3 regions of the Streptomyces sp. NPDC111516 genome follow, and region 1 is predicted to be linked to each of the others. Evidence: riboswitches for the same ligand, from Rfam matches in the RefSeq annotation. Region 1 holds a riboswitch; each other region holds the start of a gene.

Region 1 (5,926 bases):
GGAGATGGAGAGGGCGAGCGATGACCAAGACCACTGAGGCGGCCGGGGGCCCGGAGCGCCGGGTACGGGTCGTGCTCGTCGACGACCACCGGATGTTCCGCACCGGCGTCCAGGCCGAGATCGGCCGCACCGAGGAGACGGGCGTCGAGGTGGTCGGCGAGGCCGCCGACGTCGACCAGGCGGTCACCGTCATCACGGCGACCCGCCCCGAGGTCGTCCTCCTCGACGTCCACCTGCCGGGCGGCGGCGGCGTCGAGGTGCTGCGCCGCTGCGCCCCGCTGATGGGCGCGGTCGAGAACCCGGTGCGGTTCCTGGCGTTGTCCGTCTCGGACGCCGCCGAGGACGTCATCGGAGTCATCCGCGGCGGCGCCCGCGGCTATGTCACCAAGACGATCACCGGCACCGACCTGGTCGACTCGGTCTTCCGGGTCCAGGACGGCGACGCGGTGTTCTCGCCGCGGCTGGCCGGCTTCGTCCTCGACGCCTTCGCCTCCACGGACGCGCCACCGGTCGACGAGGACCTGGACCGGCTGACGCAGCGCGAGCGCGAGGTGCTGCGGCTGATCGCCCGCGGCTACGCGTACAAGGAGATCGCCAAGCAGCTGTTCATCTCGGTGAAGACGGTCGAGTCGCACGTCTCGGCGGTGCTGCGCAAGCTCCAGCTGTCCAACCGGCACGAGCTGACCCGGTGGGCGACGGCGCGACGGCTGGTCTGAGGCGGCGGCCGGTACCGGTAGGCCGGTACCGGCCGCCGATTGACCGGGAGCCGGGAGCCTATGCCACCCGGGTCGCTCCGGCGAAGGGCATTTGATCGATGGGCGCGATCCGGACCGGCGCTCCCGGGTGCGGGGCGTGGATCATCTGGCCGTTGCCGATGTAGAGCCCGACATGGCTGATGCCCGAGTAGAAGAACACCAGGTCGCCCGGGACCAGTTCGGAGCGCGGGATGTGCTGTCCGGCGTTGATCTGGGTGTACGTGGTCCGGGGCAGCGAGACGCCGGCGGAGCGCCAGGCGGCCTGGGTGAGCCCGGAGCAGTCGAACGAGAACGGGCCTGTCGCGCCCCAGACGTACGGCTTGCCGAGCGCCCCGTACGCGAACGCGACGGCCTCGGCGGCGCGGGAGTTGGCGGCCAGTACGGGGCCGCGCGCGGTGCTGCGGTCGGCGCGGCCGGCGGAAAGCACGCCGTCCGAGACCTCGTAGGCGGTGCGCTCGGCCGGGGACAGGGTGGCGAGGAGCCGTTGCGCGTCGGCCAGTTTGGCCCTGACCGTTGCCTTGTGTTCCTTCAGCTCGGCCTGGCGCGATGCCAGCGCCGCCAGCTTGCCCTTGGCCTGCGAGCGCAGTTGGGCGATCCGGGCGACCTGCCGCTCCACCTGGTCGACCTCGGCGGCCTGGCGGTCGCCGATCCGGTCCATGTACGAGGCGCGCTCCAGGTACTGGTCGGGGTCGGAGGAGAGCGCCAGCTGTACGGACGGGTCGAGGCCGCCGGTGCGGTACTGCGCGGCGGCGAGCGAACCCAGTGCGTTGCGCGAGGCGTTGAGACGCTCGGTCCTGCGAGCGGCCTCGTCGCGCAGGGTGTCGACGGCGTCGGCGGCAGCGGTCGCCTGCTCCTTCGCGCCGTTGTACTGCTCGGTGGCGACCTCCGCGTCGTGGTAGAGCCGGTCCACCTCGGCGGTGATCTGAGCGGGGGTTCGCTGGGGGTCGGCGTGTGCCGAACCCGGTAATACGGCAGCGGTGGCGGCCCCGGCGAAGGCGAGTGTGGCCGCGGTGCGGGCAGCAGAGCCGATGTACGGGCGCTGCTTGGGTTTCCGGTGCGCTGCCACGGGGGCGTGCGTCCTTCCTGGCGACTTCCCGTCGGGGTCTACCGGCGGGCCCGCCGGAGGTCCGGCGGCGGGTCACCAACAGGGGAGCGGCCCGCCGCCGGACTTCTCGGCGGGGTGACCGGTGTGCCGTCCGGGTGCGGAGCGGCGGTGAAGACGGTCACCTGCCAGGGACGCTAAACCCGGGGCACGGGGAAGAGTCGTAATGACGCCTATTGCCTCATTTTGGCGCGGCACTGTCTCTGTTTGATCGGAAAAATGACAACAGAGTGAGGCAATTGGTGCAGACACGAGTGAAGCGGCAGGAAGCTGCACCTGCCTGCGGAGTGGTGATATGGGCGGGGCTAGGCTGCGGCCTCATGGAAGCACTCATTCATGTCTTCGTCGCCCTGCACATCATCGGTATCGCCTCTCTGCTGGGCGGCTTCCTGACCCAGATGAAGGCGATGGGCGCGGGCACGGCCCGGTTCGTCCCGGCGATGCTGCACGGCGCGCTGACGATGCTGGTCACCGGTGTCGCGCTGGTCGGGCTCAACCAGGCCGACGGCAACACCGTGAACAACATCAAGATCGGGGTCAAGCTGCTGTTCCTGGTCGTCATACTCGCGCTGGTCTACATCAAGCGGGACGAGGAGAAGGTCGACAAGGGTGCCTTCTCGGCCGTGGGCGGGCTGACGCTCGCCAACATCTTCATCGCCACGCTCTGGACCTGAGAAACCGAGACCTGGGGCCGCTGTCCTGAGAGCCGGGGCCTGAGCCGGACCCGGGTCCTGCGTCGGCCGGGGCGCGGCCCGCGCCCCGGCCGACGGCCACGCGAACCGCTACGCCGGCCGCACGCTGCCGTAGATCGGCATGTAGTAGATCGACTCCTCGCGCACATTCGCTCCCGGCTTCGGCGCGTGGATCATCATCCCGTCGCCCTTGTAGATGCCGACGTGGCTGATGTCGTCGTAGAAGAAGACGAGGTCGCCCGGGCGCAGGTCCGCCGTCGCGACCCGGGTGCCTGTTTTCACCTGGTCCCACGTGGTGCGCGGGATGCCGACGCCCGCGGCCTTCCACGCCGCCTGGGTGAGCCCGGAGCAGTCGTACGAGGACGGGCCCGTCGCGCCCCAGACGTACGGCTTGCCGATCTGGGCCCGGGCGAAGGCGAGGACCTTCTCCGCCTTGGTGGTGGCGCTGCTGTCCGAGCCGGTGCCCGTGCCGGTGCCCGTGCCGGTGCCCGTGCTCGTACCGCTGCCGGAATTTGCTTCCTTCGCGGCCTCTGCGGCCTTACGGTCCGCCTCCGCCTTGGCGGCGGCCTGCTGCTTGGCCAGTTCCTCCGCCTTGCGCCGGGCCTCCGCCTCCTTCTTCCGCTCCAGCGCCGCGAGCCGCGCCTTCTCCTCGACGGTCAGTTTCGACAGCAACGCGCGTGCCTCGCCCAGCTTCTTCTGGACGTCCTGCTTGCTGGTGCGCAGCGTGGTCTGCGTCGTGGTCAGCGTCTCCAGGCTCTGTACCGCTTCGGCCCGCTTCTTCGCCGCCTTGGTCTGCTGCGTACGGAAGTCCGTGATCGCCTTCTGCTGCCGGCTGGTCATCCGGTCCATCAGCTGGTTCTGGTCGAAGTACGACTGCGGGTCGTCGGCCAGGAAGAAGGTGGCGCTCGGCGCGATGGTGCCGCTGCGGTACTGCGCGGCCGCGTACGTGCCGAGCGTCCTGCGGGCGTCGTTGAGCTGGTCGGCGCGCTGGGCGACATCATTCAGCAGGGCGTCGACCTTGGTGCGCTGGGTGGCGGCGGCTTCCTTCGCCTGGTTGTACTGCTGGGTCGCGGTGCCCGCCTGCCGGTAGAGGTCGTCGACCTTCTTCTGGACGTCCTCGATGCTGGGTTTCGGGGCGGGGGCGGCCATCGCGCTCTGCGTGGAGAGCAGGGTCACGGACGCCAGTGCCGCCGTCGTGAGCCCGACGGCCGGTGTGGTGGTGCGCACCCGGGTGCGCGGTTTGCGATGCGACGCCAAGGCCGGCATCTCCTTCCGTGGACCGCCTACCGGGTTAGCTGTCGGGTTCGGGCGGAACGGAAGGCTGCCCTACGGTCCGCGTGGGGGCAAGGACCGATTCACCCCGGTGCTGCGTGTGGGTCCCCGGTTCCGGACTCCCGCGAGGGCAGCCCGGATTCGGCGTGGGCGCCCGCTCGGCGTGGTTCGCCTCAGGGGGTACGGGCCGCCCGGACGAGCACGCTAGCCAACCCATGGTGCGGCTGTGAAGGTTGATGTTCGATATGCCCGATACATTTTCGTGACCTCGGCGAAGTGGGGCGGCAAGGGCGGCCGGGGGCCCGGAATTCCTCACCCGGAGTGGGTGCCCGCTCTCTTTGCGTGCCCGGTAGCGGGGCGGGGTCGGTCATGCGGCCCGGGTCCGGTTCGGCATGCGGCCGTCGTGTGTCGGTGCGGCGGCCTAGACTCGACAAGCGATGAGCAGCCTCTTTGACGACAGCTTCCTGGCCGGCCTCCAGCACTCGGAGGAAGAGCCCCCGCCGCCCCCCGAGGACCCCGCACCCGAAGCGGTGCCGGAGGACCTCTTCGCGGGCGTATTCGACGGGCCCCCGCCGCCCAGGGAGGAGTACTACCGCGACGGCGCGCACCGCCCCGTCATCGACCCGGCGGCGCTCCTCGACGGGCTGAACACCGAGCAGCGCGCCGCCGTGGTCCACGCGGGCTCCCCGCTGCTCATCGTGGCCGGGGCGGGCTCCGGCAAGACGCGGGTGCTGACCCACCGGATCGCCCACCTCCTTGCCGAGCGCGGGGTGCACCCCGGCCAGATCCTGGCGATCACCTTCACCAACAAGGCCGCGGGCGAGATGAAGGAGCGCGTCGAGCAGCTCGTCGGACCACGCGCCAACGCCATGTGGGTCATGACCTTCCACAGCGCGTGCGTACGCATCCTGCGCCGCGAGTCGAAGAAGCTCGGCTTCACGTCATCGTTCTCGATCTACGACGCCGCCGACTCCAAGCGGCTGATGGCCCTGGTCTGCCGCGATCTGGACCTCGACCCGAAGCGCTTCCCGCCGAAGTCGTTCACGGCGAAGGTCTCCAACCTGAAGAACGAGCTGATCGACGAGGAGACCTTCGCCGGCCAGGCCGCGGACGGTTTCGAGAAGACCCTCGCCCAGGCCTACGCGATGTACCAGTCCCGGCTGCGCGAGGCCAACGCGCTGGACTTCGACGACATCATCATGACGACGGTCCACCTGCTCCAGGCGTTCCCCGACGTCGCGGAGCACTACCGCCGCCGGTTCCGGCACGTCCTCGTCGACGAGTACCAGGACACCAACCACGCCCAGTACACCCTCGTACGCGAACTGGTCGGCCCGGTCGGCGAGGGCGACGCCCCCGCCGAGCTGTGCGTCGTCGGTGACGCGGACCAGTCGATCTACGCCTTCCGCGGCGCGACCATCCGCAACATCCTCCAGTTCGAGGAGGACTACCCGGACGCGACCACGATCCTGCTGGAGCAGAACTACCGCTCCACGCAGACGATCCTGTCCGCCGCCAACGCGGTCATCGAGCGCAACGAGAGCCGCCGCCCCAAGAACCTCTGGACGAACGCCGGCACCGGCGCCCGGATCACCGGCTATGTCGCCGACACCGAGCACGACGAGGCGCAGTTCGTCGCCGACGAGATCGACCGGCTGACCGACGCGGGCGACGCCAAGGCAGGCGACGTCGCGGTCTTCTACCGTACGAACGCGCAGTCCCGGGTCTTCGAAGAGATCTTCATCCGCGTCGGACTGCCCTACAAGGTCGTCGGCGGCGTGCGCTTCTACGAACGCAAGGAGGTCCGGGACGTCCTGGCCTACCTCCGGGTCCTCGCCAACCCCGAGGACACCGTCCCGCTGCGCCGCATCCTCAATGTGCCCAAACGCGGCATCGGCGACCGCGCCGAAGCCATGATCGACGCGCTGTCGATGCGCGAGAAGATCACCTTCCCGCAGGCGCTGCGCCGGGTCGACGAGGCGTACGGCATGGCGGCCCGGTCGGCCAATGCCGTCAAGCGGTTCAACACGCTGATGGAGGAGCTGCGCACGATCGTCGAGTCCGGCGCGGGCCCGGCGGTGGTCCTGGAAGCCGTCCTGGAGCGG
Region 2 (5,926 bases), on a different contig from region 1:
CCCAGTTCCGGATCGTCACCGGCCACGGCAGTTTCGTGCTCCCGGTGAAACAGAAGGCGCGCATGCTCTCCCTGGCGCTGCGCGAGGCGGAGATCACCGAGGACTGCGTGACGCAGCAGGGCATCCGCCTCAACGTCCGGGCCGTCGCCGTCTTCAAGGTCGGCGACGATGCCATATCCATCGCCAACGCGGCGCGTCGCTTCCTGACCGAACAGGAGCAGATGGAGGAGCTCGTCGGCCGGATCTTCGCGGGCCACCTGCGTTCCATCGTCGGCGGCCTGACCGTGGAGCAGATCATCCGCGAGCGCAACCGGGTCTCCCAGGAGGTCATCGCGGGCAGCCACGGCGAGATGGAGAAGCTCGGCATCGTGGTGGACGCCCTCCAGATCCAGGAGATCGAGGACGCCACCGGCTACATCAACAACCTCGCCGCCCCGCATGCCGCCGCGGTCGCCAGCCAGGCCCGGATCGCCGAGGCCAAGGCCGACCAGGAGGCCAGCCAGCGTGAACAGCAGGCCGCCGCGCTCAAGGCGGAGTACGAACGTGACACCGCGATCAAGCGGGCCGGCTTCCGCGCCGAGACCGAGCAGTACAACGCCCGTGCCGCGCAGGCCGGACCGCTCGCCCAGGCCAGGGCTTCACACGAGGTCATCGAGGAGCAGACCGCGCTGGCCGAGCGGCAGGCCGCGCTCGCCGCGCAACGGCTCGAAGGGGAGGTACGGCGCCCGGCGGACGCCGAGGCCTACCGGCAGCGCACCCTCGCGGAGGCGGCCCGGGACCGGGTGAGGTTCGAGGCCGACGGCAACGCGTACGCCGAGCGGACCATCGCCCAGGCGCAGGCGGACGCCAACAGCGCGCGCGCCGCTTCGCTGCGCGACGGCAACCAGGAGCTCATCGCGGCCAACCGCATCATCGAGAACCTGCCCGCCCTGGCCGACGCGGCCGCCCGAGGCATGTCGGGGGCGGACCTGACCGTTCTGAACGGCACCGACGGCGTCAACGAGATGGCGGCGGGCGTGGTCGGTCAGGGGCTGGCGATTCTCCGCTCCCTGCAGCGCGGTGCGAATCCCATGAAGCCCCCGGCGGTCAACGGGAAGAACGCTCCCCGTATCACCGAGACGAATTGAGGCGGCGAGGCGGCGGGGGCGCATGGCCGGAGTACCGAGCGAGCGCAAAGCGGTCGGTGATTCGCTCAGTGATTCGCTCAGTGGTCATGAGCCCGCCGCGGATGCCGTACAGTTGTGTTCACCGACGCGGGGTGGAGCAGCTCGGTAGCTCGCTGGGCTCATAACCCAGAGGTCGCAGGTTCAAATCCTGTCCCCGCTACTGAAGACCCGGGCCCGGCACGCATGCAGCGTGCCGGGCCCGGGTCGTTCCAGCTGTGGGCCCCCGAGGGAGCAGGTCGGGCCGGTGTGTGAGCTACGCCACGTACATACCCCCATTGGCCGACGAGGAGTCGCCGCGCGACTCCGCTCCGGCGAGCCTGGGGGTGGGGCGCGGTACCGTCCGCAGCCGCGCGCGTACCGGGCAGGAGACCACAGGTGTGGAAGCGGCTGAAGGGGCGCGGCAGACATGCCGGGGACGGCACGCGTACCCGGCGGTTCGTCCGCGCGCTGCCCGCCCTGATGATCCTCGGCGGGCTGGCGTTCGATTTGTTCACCCCGCCGACGTTCACCGCCATTCCGCTGTTCGTGGCGGCGCCGCTGATCGCCGCGCCGTTCTTCTCGCTGTACAGGACCGTCTGCACCGCCATCGCCTCGATGCTGGCCGTGGTCGCGCTGCGGCTGTACAGCCACACGCTGCCGGACATCGTGCCGCTGATCGAGCTGCTCACCCTGGCCACCGTCTCGGTCCTCGCGGTCGTGATCAACGGCGTCGTGCGGCGCAGCAATGAGCAGCTGGCGTCCGCGCGGGTCATCGCGGAGACCGCCATGCGGGCGGTGCTGCCGAAGCCGTCCGACCGGATCGGCGGGCTGCATGTGGCGGCGCGGTACGAGGCGGCGCAGGCCGAGGAGTTCGTCGGCGGTGACCTGTTCGCCGTGACGGATTCCCCGTACGGGGTGCGGTTGGTGGTCGGGGACGTACGGGGGAAGGGGCTCGACGCCGTGGAGTCGGTGGCGGTGATCATCGGGGCGTTCCGGGAGGCAGCCGAGCAGGAGCGTTCGCTGGAGGGCGTGGCGCATCGGCTGGAGCGGGCGCTGGCGCGGGAGGGGACGCGGCGGGGCGGGCTCGACGCGGTCGAGGGCTTCGTCACCGCCGTGCTGGCCGAGATCCCGGCCGGGCTGCCCCGGGTGCGGATCGTCAACCGCGGCCACCCCGAGCCGATCCTGCTGCATCCGGACGGGGCGCTGGAGGTGCTGGGGCCCACGGTGCCTGCGCTGCCGCTCGGGATGGACCTGGGGGCGTGGCCCGACCGGTCGGACGAGTGGGATCTGCCGGCGGGGACGACCCTGCTCCTGTACACGGACGGCCTCTCCGAGGCGCGGAACGCCGACGGGGTCTTCTACGACCCGGCGGCCCGGCTGCGGGGGCGGATCTTCCCGGGGCCCGAGGAGCTGCTGTCCGCGCTGACCGATGACGTGCGGCTGTACACGGAGGGTGAGACGACCGACGACATGGCGCTGCTCGCGGTCCTACGTCCCGGGGAGGGGCAGCCGGGCCGGCGCAGGACTGTGAAGATCGTGGGTCTGAAAGGGGCGTGACGGATGAGGCGGGGGCTTCGTGCGAGCCGGGCGCGGACTTGAGCGAGGGATGCCACCGTACGTAACCGAAGCGCGCCGCTCCGCATAACATTTGACGCAACGTCAGAAACCGGGTGGTGGCTGAAGGTCGATCAACTCGTCCCATTCCACCCGGTTGTGCACCGTAAAGTCCAGGCCAAAGACGTGAACGATCACTGGGAACAGCTTGGAATCAGGCCCCGGTGTCTATTAACGTTCGATAACGCAGCGCGGTCGTCCCAGCCGCCGTCAGTGGCGGCACCGTGCGCGAGCGCCGAATTCCGCAAGGGAACCGGGGAACCACCTACATGGGGTGAATCGGACACCTGTGTCTCGTGAGAGGCGAAGGGGCCCGTAGGAGACCTTCCTGCTCCGAACCCGTCAGCTAACCCGGTAGGCGAGAAGGAAGGAAAGGAGTGCGCCCCCGTGGCGTCCAACAAGCCTGCCCCCGAGGCCCCCTCTCGGTTCAACCCCGACTTCGGTTCCGGTTACGGCGCTGACTTCGGATCCGGTTCCAATTCCGGCTTCGCTTCCGACTCCGGCTTCAACGCCGACTTCGGTTCCGGCTCCGACTACGGGACCGGTGGGACGGGAACGGCGTACGGCACCGAGCCGGGCGGCGACTTCGCCGGTGACTTCGGTGGCGAATTCCGCGCCGACGGCAACGGTGAGCCCGAACGCGGCTGGGACGAGTGGAACCCCACCGAGGAGTCCGTCCGCCCCGTACGCGGCAAGCACCGCGTCGCCAAGCAGCGCAACGGCCTTGCCCGTAGCTCCACGGTGCTCGGGGTCGGCGTCATCGCGGCGGTCGGCGCGGGCGGCATGGCCTCCGCGCAGAGCAAGCCGCCGGTGTCCATCTCCCTTCCCGATTCCATCGCGAACAACCTTCCCGACGCCAAGTCCCTTCCGGGCGTGGGTTCTCTGTTCTCCGGAGAGTCCGAAGCCGACAAGGCCGCTGTCGCCGCCGCTGCCGCACCGCTCACCACCGCCGGCCTCACCACCGCCGAGGCCGAGCAGGGCACCGCGGACGCGGGCGAGGCGCTCCGCGCGCGCATCCTCCAGCAGGCGGAGCAGCAGCAGGACGCCGCCGCCGCCGAGGCCAAGGCCGCCCAGGAGAAGGAGGCCGCGGAGAAGGCCGCTGCCGAGGCCAAGAAGCAGCAGGACGCGGCCAAGAAGCAGCAGGAAGCGGCCGAGGCCAAGGCCGCCGCCGAAAAGAAGAAGGCGGAGGAAGAGGCCAAGAAGAAGGCCGAGGCCCTGCGGCTCGCCAAGCTCGCCGCCAGCTACGCCATCCCGACCTCCTCGTACACGATCACCTCGACCTTCGGCCAAGCCGGCACGATGTGGTCCTCCGGCTACCACACCGGCCTCGACTTCGCGGCGCCGACGGGTACGCCGATCAAGGCCATACACGGCGGCACCATCAAGTCGGCCGGCTGGTCCGGTTCGTACGGCTACCGCACGGTGCTGGAGCTCGACGACGGTACGGAGCTGTGGTTCTGCCACCAGTCCTCGATCGGCGTGAGCGTCGGGCAGAAGGTCACCACAGGTGAGACCATCGGCCGGGTCGGCGCGACCGGCAACGTGACGGGCCCGCACCTCCACCTGGAGGTCCACACCCCCTCCGGTACGGGCATCGACCCGATGGCCTGGCTGCACGGCAAGGGCCTCAACCCCTGATCCGCAGACCGCCCTCCCGGTTCTCCAGGCCCGGGTGATCCGAGCGGTCCGCGTGATCCGGCGATCCCCGCGATCCGAGCCGGTTCGCCGGCCAGAACCCAGAACTCCGACAGCCCTGACGCTCACCCCCCGACGTCAGGGCTGCCGGTCTGTCGGAATAGCGGGCGTGCTGGAATCCGTTGATCCATTTATGACTTCTCTTCGTAAGCTGGGCCCTTCCGACCTCCAGGTCTTCCCGCTCGCCCTCGGCGGCAACGTCTTCGGCTGGACCGCCGACGAGGAGCATTCGTTCGCCGTGCTGGACGCCTACGCTGCGGCGGGCGGCAACTTCATCGACACCGCCGACGCCTACTCCGCCTGGATCCCGGGCAACGAGGGCGGCGAGTCGGAGACCGTCATCGGAAAGTGGCTCGCGGCCCGCTCCAACCGCTCCGACATGGTCGTCGCCACCAAGGTCGGCGCCCACCCCTCGTACAAGGGGCTCTCCGCCACGAACATCAAGGCCGCGGCCGAGGAGTCGCTGCGCCGGCTCGGCACCGACCACATCGATCTGTACTACACGCACTTCGATGACGAGACCGTCCCGGTCGAGGAGATCATCACTGCCCTCGACGAACTCGTGAAGGAGGGCAAGGTCCGGGAGATCGCCGCCTCCAACATCGGCCCCGAGCGGCTCCAGGCGTCCCTGGACTTCTCGGAGCGCGAGGGGCTGGCCCGGTACGTCGCCCTTCAGCCGCACTACAACCTGGTCTCGCGGGACACGTACGAGGGCGAGCTCCAGGACACGGCCGCCCGGGCCGGGCTCGCCGCCGTCCCGTACTTCGCTCTGGCCTCCGGCTTCCTCACCGGCAAGTACCGTCCGGGGGCTTCGGTGGAGAGCGCCCGCGCCGAGAAGGCCGGCGGGTACCTGGAGTCGGAGCGGGGGCAGAAGGTCCTGGACGCACTCGACAAGGTCGCCAAGGAGCACGACGCCGAGGTCGCGACCGTCGCACTGGCCTGGCTCGCGTCCCGACCGACGGTCGCCGCGCCGATCGCCTCGGCCCGTACGGTCGAGCAGCTGCCCGCGCTGGTGGCCGTCGCCGACCTCCGGCTGACCGAGCAGGAACTGGCGGAACTCACCGAGGCATCCGCCTGATCCAAGGACGCGGTGCGCCGGAGCCCTGACTGCTGAACCAGCCCGTCCGGGGACCGGCTACTGCGGCGGTAGCAGGTACGGATTGTGGCCCCTGTCGTACGGCTGGTACAGCGGTGGAATCCCCGGGACCGGGGACATGTACGGGGCGCGCAGGCGGCCCGTCGCCTGCGCGGCGTACGTCAGGGCGGGGGCGGCCACGTCCCTGCGTTGCCAGAGGTGGTGCAGCAGCTCCAGCTCGCGTTCGGCGAAGTCCGGGCCCGCGGCACCGCGGCGGGCCTGCCGGCGCAGCGAGGCCAGTGAGGTCGCGAACGATTCGTACTCGGCGACGGTGCGGGCGGCAGCCCTGCCGTGGGCCTTGGCCTGTGCTGTGGCATGGGCTCTGACCTGTGCCGAC
Region 3 (5,926 bases), on a different contig from region 1:
TTGAGATTGACCAGATAGTTCAGTTTCACGCGCCGCCCGAACCACTGACGGCGCACCCTTCCGGCTGCGGCCACCACGTCGAGCAGATCGTCGTCCGAGGTCGCCAGTACGGCGAGTGCTTCTTCGCGGGTCGGCAGCTCGCGCCGCAGCCCCTTGTCCACCAGCGTGTTCAGGAGGTCCATGACGTTGATCCTGGCCTACGGCACGGCCCGCAGCCAAGGAGGAACCGGACAACAGAGCCCGCCGAGGGTGTGTGTATTGCCACACCATGACCTGTTGCGCGCCCGGCTAGGCTCTGTGAGCTGCCTACAAAAGGGACCGCTCATGTCGTTCGCCCCGTTCGACTGGATCGACGACGAGGCGCGCCGCCGCGCGGACGCCGGACTCGTCCGTACGCTCCGCCCGCGGCCCGCCGAACCAGAACTCCTGGACCTCGCGAGCAACGACTATCTGGGCCTGACCCGGCACCCCGAGGTCACCGCTGCCGCCGCCGAGGCCGCCCGCCGGTGGGGTGCGGGTGCGACCGGATCGCGGCTCGTCACCGGCTCCACCGCCCTGCACGCCGAACTCGAACACGAGCTGGCCGAATTCTGCGGGTTCGAGGCGGCTCTGGTCCTGTCATCGGGGTACGCGGCCAATCTCGCCGCCCTCACCGCGCTCACCGGCCGCGGCTCGCTGATCGTCTCCGACGCGGGCAACCACGCTTCGATCGTGGACGGTTGCCGGCTCTCCCGGGCCGAGACCGCCGTCGTGCCGCACGCCGACCCCGGCGCGGTGCGCAAGGCCCTGCAGACACACGACGGCCGTGCGCTGGCGGTCAGCGACTCGGTCTTCTCGGTCGACGGCGACGCCGCGCCGCTGCCCGAACTGGCCGACGTCTGCCGGACGGAGGGCGCCGCACTGCTCGTCGACGACGCGCACGGTCTGGGCGTACTGGGGGACGGCGGCCGGGGCGCGCTCGCCGCCGCCGGTCTCGCGGGCGGCGACGGAATCGTCACCACGCTCACCCTCTCCAAGTCCCTGGGCAGCCAGGGGGGAGCGGTCCTCGGTCCTGCCCAGGTCATCGAACACCTGGTCAACACGGCCCGGTCATTCATCTTCGACACGGGTCTCGCGCCGGCCGCCGCGGGCGCCGCGCTGGGTGGCCTGCGGCTGCTCGGCCGCGAGCCGGAGCGCGCCGAACGAGTCCGTGACGTCGCCACCGCGCTGTACGAGCGGCTGACCGCCGCCGGCCTGACCGCCGTACGCCCAGACGCCGCCGTGGTCTCGGTACGGGCGCCCTCGGCGGACGCGGCGGTGCGCTGGGCGGCCGACTGCCGTACCGCGGGACTCGCGGTGGGATGCTTCCGGCCGCCGTCGGTGCCGGACGGCATTTCCCGGCTGCGGCTGACCGCGCGCGCCGATCTGACCGAGGAGCAGATCGCCGAGGCGGTGGCGATCGTGCGGCGGACCGCTCCCGTCAGCTGACCGAACCCCGGTGCAGGCCGGAGACGAAAGAGGTCCAGGCCGCCGCGGAGAACCGCAGCGGTGGCCTGGACACATCCTTGGAGTCCCGCACGGCCAGCTGTTCGTCACCGAACGGCGCGGCCTCCACGCAGTTGTTCATCCCCGTGCTGCGGCTGCTGCGCCGCCACCGTAACGAGTGCTGTGCGAAGCAATCCGACATGACGCCCCCCTCGGGCGGTCCGGGTTCACTGATCGTCGCGGTCGATCGCGGCGATGAGGTCCAACGAGTGCTGCGGCGACAGCGCGTGCGCCTGCATCGTGCGGAAGGCCGAGCTGTACGCCTCAAGGTCTTCTTTCCGCTCCAGATAGAGGCTACTCGTCAAATGGTCGAGAACTACCACGTCCAGATCAGAAGTGTTCGGAAATGAGAAAATAACGAAAGGTCCGGTGAGGCCGGCATATTCACCGCCCGAGAACGGCAGCAACTGGAGTCGCACATGGGGAAGTTGAGCCACTCGGGTCAGATGACGCAGCTGATTTCTCATCACCCGGCGCCCGCCGACCCGGCGCCGCAGCACCGCCTCGTCGAGCACCGCGCTCAGCCGCAGTGGCGGATCGGTCCGCAGCACCCCCTGCCGGGCAAGCCGTACCTCCACCAGGGAATCCAGTTCGCCGGCGGGCAACCCGTCCAGCGACGCCCGGGTCACCGCACGGGCGTAGTCCGCCGTCTGCAGGAGCCCGGGCACCACCGAGGTCTCCAGGGTGCGCGCGGTCCGAGCCTGGGACTCCAGACTGATGAAGTCGCGGTACTGGGGCGGAATCAGACCGCGATACGCATGCCACCAGCCGGTGCCGCCCCCACCCGCCGAACCCGCCAGTCCCTCCAGGAGCGTCCGCAGTTGCGGGTCGTCCACGCCGTACGCGTCCAGCAGCCGTGCCACATCGGCCGGCCGCACTCCACTGACACCGGTCTCGATCCGGCTCACCTTCGACTGGTGCCAACCGAGCATCCGCCCGGCGTCCCGGCTGGTCAGCCCCGACGCCAGACGCAGACTCCGCAGCTCCTCCCCGAGCTTGCGGCGTCGTACCACAGGACCGTGCTGCATCTGCGGCCTCCCTCCCTCTCCGCTCCTCTTCCTGCCGAGCGGACAGTGTGACGCCCGCATACGGTTTTGCGTGGCTGGGTTCACCGCATTGAGCGATAGATATATGCATATCTTGGTGGATCGCCGCCAGAGGGGGCAGCATCAGTGGCAATCTGGCGCGAAGCGCAACCGGGTCCGATCGCGAGTCGGTCCGGGTGGGAAAGGGACGGCTCGCCATGGCAGACCACCAAGAAGCAAGCATCACTCTGCCGAGCGAGCCGGTGTCGGTCGCGGCGGCCCGGAGATATGTGGACCGGGTACTCACCGAATGGGGCCTGGCCACCGCCACGGAGTTCGCCGACGGCATCCGGCTCATCGTTTCGGAACTCGCGACCAACGCCGTCCAGCACACCTTCGGACAGTCGCCCACCTTCACCGTGGACCTGAGGCTGGAGCGGGAGGAGCAGCTGCATCTGGGGGTGACGGACAGTCACCCGCGCTGGCCCCGGCGGCTGCCCGCCGCCGTTCAGCAGGACAACGGACGGGGCATGGTGATCATCCGCTCTCTGGCCAAGGAGTGCGGAGGCCGGCTCACTGTCACCCCCACCGCCGACGGCGGCAAGACGGTCTGGATCGCGCTCCCGTGGAGCATCCCCGTACAGAACTGACCGGCCTTCCGATCTGCCCCGTTCCCCGGGCAGGCCGACGGCTACGCCTCGCTCGCTGATCGAACACCCGGGATGCCGCGCTAGATTGACGGACCGATTCTTGTCCATAGGCAGTTGGAGACCCTCGGTGACCGAAGTTGTGGTGTTTCACCATGCTCAGGGCCTCACCTCGGGCGTGACCGCCTTTCCCGACGAACTGCGCGGTGACGGGTTCGCCGTGCGTACGCCCGACCTGTACGACGGCCGTACCTTCGACACCCTGGAGGCGGACTGGTGTACGCGGAACAGATCGGCGTCGAGGCACTCGGTGACGGCCGGTTCCACGTCCGGGTGGGCGCGACGGAAGGCGCTCAGGACCGGCGGAAACAGATGGACGCCCGCGGTGGTGAACGTACCGACGCGCAGACGTCCGCCGGAGAGCCCGGAGAGGTGGGCCAGCTCATGGCGGGCCTGGTCCATCTCGTCGAGGATCCGTCGTGCGCGTCCGACCAGCAGCTCGCCGGCGGCTGTGAGGTGGGCCCCTCAGTGGCGGCGGACCAGCAGCGCGGCGCCCGCCTCCCGCTCCAGTTCGGCGGGCTGCTGGGAGAGGGCGCAGGCGCGGTAGCGGCTCCCGAGGGCCTTGCTGCTTGCGACGATCGTCGTGCTGCTCACGTTGGTCTGGTTCCACGCCGTGGCGCTCCTGGTGGACCGGATGGGCCGGTGGCTGCGCAGGCCGCGTACCTCCCGCGCCATCGAGGGCGGCAGTGGCACGGCGCTCACCGCGTTGGGGCCGGTGCCGGCGTCCGGCCCTCTGCTGCACTGAGGTTCTCAGCTGCGCTGAGACCGCGTCAGCGGACCCGACCGTAAGAGACGCGCTTCGTCCAGATCTTCTCCAGCCGGACCACCGCACCGGTCCTCGGTGAGTGCCAGATCTTGCCGTGACCGGCGTAGATCCCCACGTGGTAGACGAAGCGGCCGGAGTGGAAGAAGACCAGATCGCCGCGTTGCCTGTGCGAGGCCGGGATATGACGAGTCTTGTTGTACTGCTGCTGGGCCGTGCGGGGGAGCTTCTTGCCCGCCTTCCTGAACGAATAGACCGTCAGCCCCGAGCAGTCGAAGCGGTTGGGGCCGATGGCCCCCCATCTGTACGGCGATCCCTTCTTGGACGCGGCGACCTTGAGCGCCTTCATGGAGAGGGGCGCCGCTTGGGCCTCCGTTGTGGCGCCCGGGGCGAGCATGGTGCCGCCGACGGCGGCCAGAGTCAGAACCGAGGCCGTACCGGCCCGGGCGAGCAGAGACGGGACATGAACCTGCGCAGTCATGCGCAACCCTTCGTCAGCCGCCTGTGAAGGATGACCTGTCGGGTTCGGGCTGGCGAAGTTGCCCGGCCGCGCTCGGCGGCTTCACCCCGAGGGCCGACCGGAGATCCGGTCGACCCGTTGTGCTCGGGTCCTCCACTCCTGCCGATCCACTTTTGTCGACCAGACATCCGGACGGCGGCAGGACTCGGCGTCCGCCCGGACCGCCCCGTCGCTGTGGCGGGGGCTTGTCGTCCCAGGGATCTTGACTCACCGACTGCCGGATTTCCGAGGAGGAACGACGAATTGTGTGGCTCCTCACGGATGACCCGTTCGGGTGGAGCCGACGGTTTCGGGAGTGCTGACGGTCATTCGGACCGGTCCCCGTACCAGGGGTGGAATCGCAGATTCCGCTCATTGCCCGCCCGGAGAACGCAAGTGGAGAATTCCCTCATGAGAGGAAGTTTCTACGCCGAAAGAGCGAGGAATTTTGATGTGACCACCGGGCGTGTCGCGAAGGGGAGTTGGGTGCCTCCTTCCGGGTGGGGGCAGGGGAGCCGGCTGGTCCCGACCGGCCTGGCGACGAAAGGGTTGATCAACTCGCCGGAGCGGGGGGCAGGGTGACGCGTCCGGCCCGCCGTTCCCCGTCCAGCACCCGCAGCGCCCGGACCAGGGTGGCGGCGTGGATCTGTGCTTCGCCGCGCTCGTGCATCAACGCGAGGGCGTCCCGCAGCGCACCCGCCCGTGAGGCCAGTGCCTGCGCGGCCCGCAGTGCGCCGTAGGTGTCGCTGCCGCGGGCCGGATTGATCCGGCCCAGCTGGTCGAGGACTTCGAGATAGCGGTCGATGAACTCGCCCTCGGCGCACGTCAGTGCGGGCAATGGTGGCAACTCGGATGGCGGCACAGGGCGTTCACCGCGCGCCGTGCGACGGGAGCGACGACTTCCGGTTCTCCACGATGTGGTCCACCAGTCCGTACGCCTTGGCGCCCGAGGCGTCGAGGATGAGATCGCGCTCGATGTCGGTGGCGATCTGTTCGGCGCCGCGGCCGGTATGGCGGGCCAGCAGCGTGGTGAGCATCTCTTGGACCCGCTCCAACTCCCTCGCCTCGATCTCCAGATCGGACGGCTGGCCCTGCACCGGCTCGGTGAGCTCGGGCTGCTGAACGACGACCCGCGCCCCGGGCAGTGCGTGCCGCCTGCCGGGAGCGCCCGCCGCGAGCAGCACCGACGCGCAGGAACCTGCCTGGCCGAGGCAGTAGGTCTCCACCTCGCAGGTGAGGTACTCCATCGTGTCGTAGATCGCCGACATGGCCCCGAACGAGCCGCCGGGGGAGTTGATGTAGAGGGAGATGGGCCGGTCCGGGGCGGCGTGTTCCAGGTACATGAACTGGGCGACCAGATCGTTGGCCGCGGTGTCGTCGACCGGGGTGCCGAGGAAGACGATCCGTT

What was found. Region 1 has a riboswitch for cyclic di-AMP ahead of ACZ7L9_RS11600 (C40 family peptidase). Riboswitches for the same ligand answer to the same signal wherever they lie in the genome.
Region 2: it holds a riboswitch for cyclic di-AMP, as region 1 does, so the genes downstream of both, ACZ7L9_RS10180 (M23 family metallopeptidase) here and ACZ7L9_RS11600 (C40 family peptidase) in region 1, are expected to answer to the same signal.
Region 3: it holds a riboswitch for cyclic di-AMP, as region 1 does, so the genes downstream of both, ACZ7L9_RS25140 (C40 family peptidase) here and ACZ7L9_RS11600 (C40 family peptidase) in region 1, are expected to answer to the same signal.

The regions. Positions count from the first base shown of each region.
Region 1 covers NZ_JBVKBV010000004.1:277,524-283,449, forward strand. Annotated here, with positions in the region: gene ACZ7L9_RS11580 (PspC domain-containing protein) at 1-37, shown strand, start outside; gene ACZ7L9_RS11585 (LuxR C-terminal-related transcriptional regulator) at 21-716, shown strand; gene ACZ7L9_RS11590 (C40 family peptidase) at 775-1,821, opposite strand; gene ACZ7L9_RS11595 (hypothetical protein) at 2,178-2,531, shown strand; gene ACZ7L9_RS11600 (C40 family peptidase) at 2,640-3,815, opposite strand; cyclic di-AMP (ydaO/yuaA leader) riboswitch at 3,814-3,978, opposite strand; gene pcrA (DNA helicase PcrA) at 4,259-5,926, shown strand, end outside.
Region 2 covers NZ_JBVKBV010000003.1:482,159-488,084, forward strand. Annotated here, with positions in the region: gene ACZ7L9_RS10165 (SPFH domain-containing protein) at 1-1,127, shown strand, start outside; tRNA gene ACZ7L9_RS10170 (tRNA-Met) at 1,253-1,326, shown strand; gene ACZ7L9_RS10175 (PP2C family protein-serine/threonine phosphatase) at 1,542-2,702, shown strand; cyclic di-AMP (ydaO/yuaA leader) riboswitch at 2,983-3,135, shown strand; gene ACZ7L9_RS10180 (M23 family metallopeptidase) at 3,147-4,397, shown strand; gene ACZ7L9_RS10185 (aldo/keto reductase) at 4,588-5,532, shown strand; gene ACZ7L9_RS10190 (PrsW family intramembrane metalloprotease) at 5,590-5,926, opposite strand, start outside.
Region 3 covers NZ_JBVKBV010000015.1:10,512-16,437, reverse strand. Annotated here, with positions in the region: gene bioB (biotin synthase BioB) at 1-182, opposite strand, end outside; gene ACZ7L9_RS25170 (8-amino-7-oxononanoate synthase) at 325-1,467, shown strand; gene ACZ7L9_RS25165 (DUF397 domain-containing protein) at 1,460-1,666, opposite strand; gene ACZ7L9_RS25160 (helix-turn-helix domain-containing protein) at 1,692-2,552, opposite strand; gene ACZ7L9_RS25155 (ATP-binding protein) at 2,768-3,199, shown strand; partial or broken gene ACZ7L9_RS25150 (LysR family transcriptional regulator) at 3,356-3,850, opposite strand; partial or broken gene ACZ7L9_RS25145 (LysE family translocator) at 3,807-4,001, shown strand; gene ACZ7L9_RS25140 (C40 family peptidase) at 4,027-4,500, opposite strand; cyclic di-AMP (ydaO/yuaA leader) riboswitch at 4,504-4,668, opposite strand; gene ACZ7L9_RS25135 (hypothetical protein) at 5,072-5,380, opposite strand; gene ACZ7L9_RS25130 (ATP-dependent Clp protease proteolytic subunit) at 5,388-5,926, opposite strand, start outside.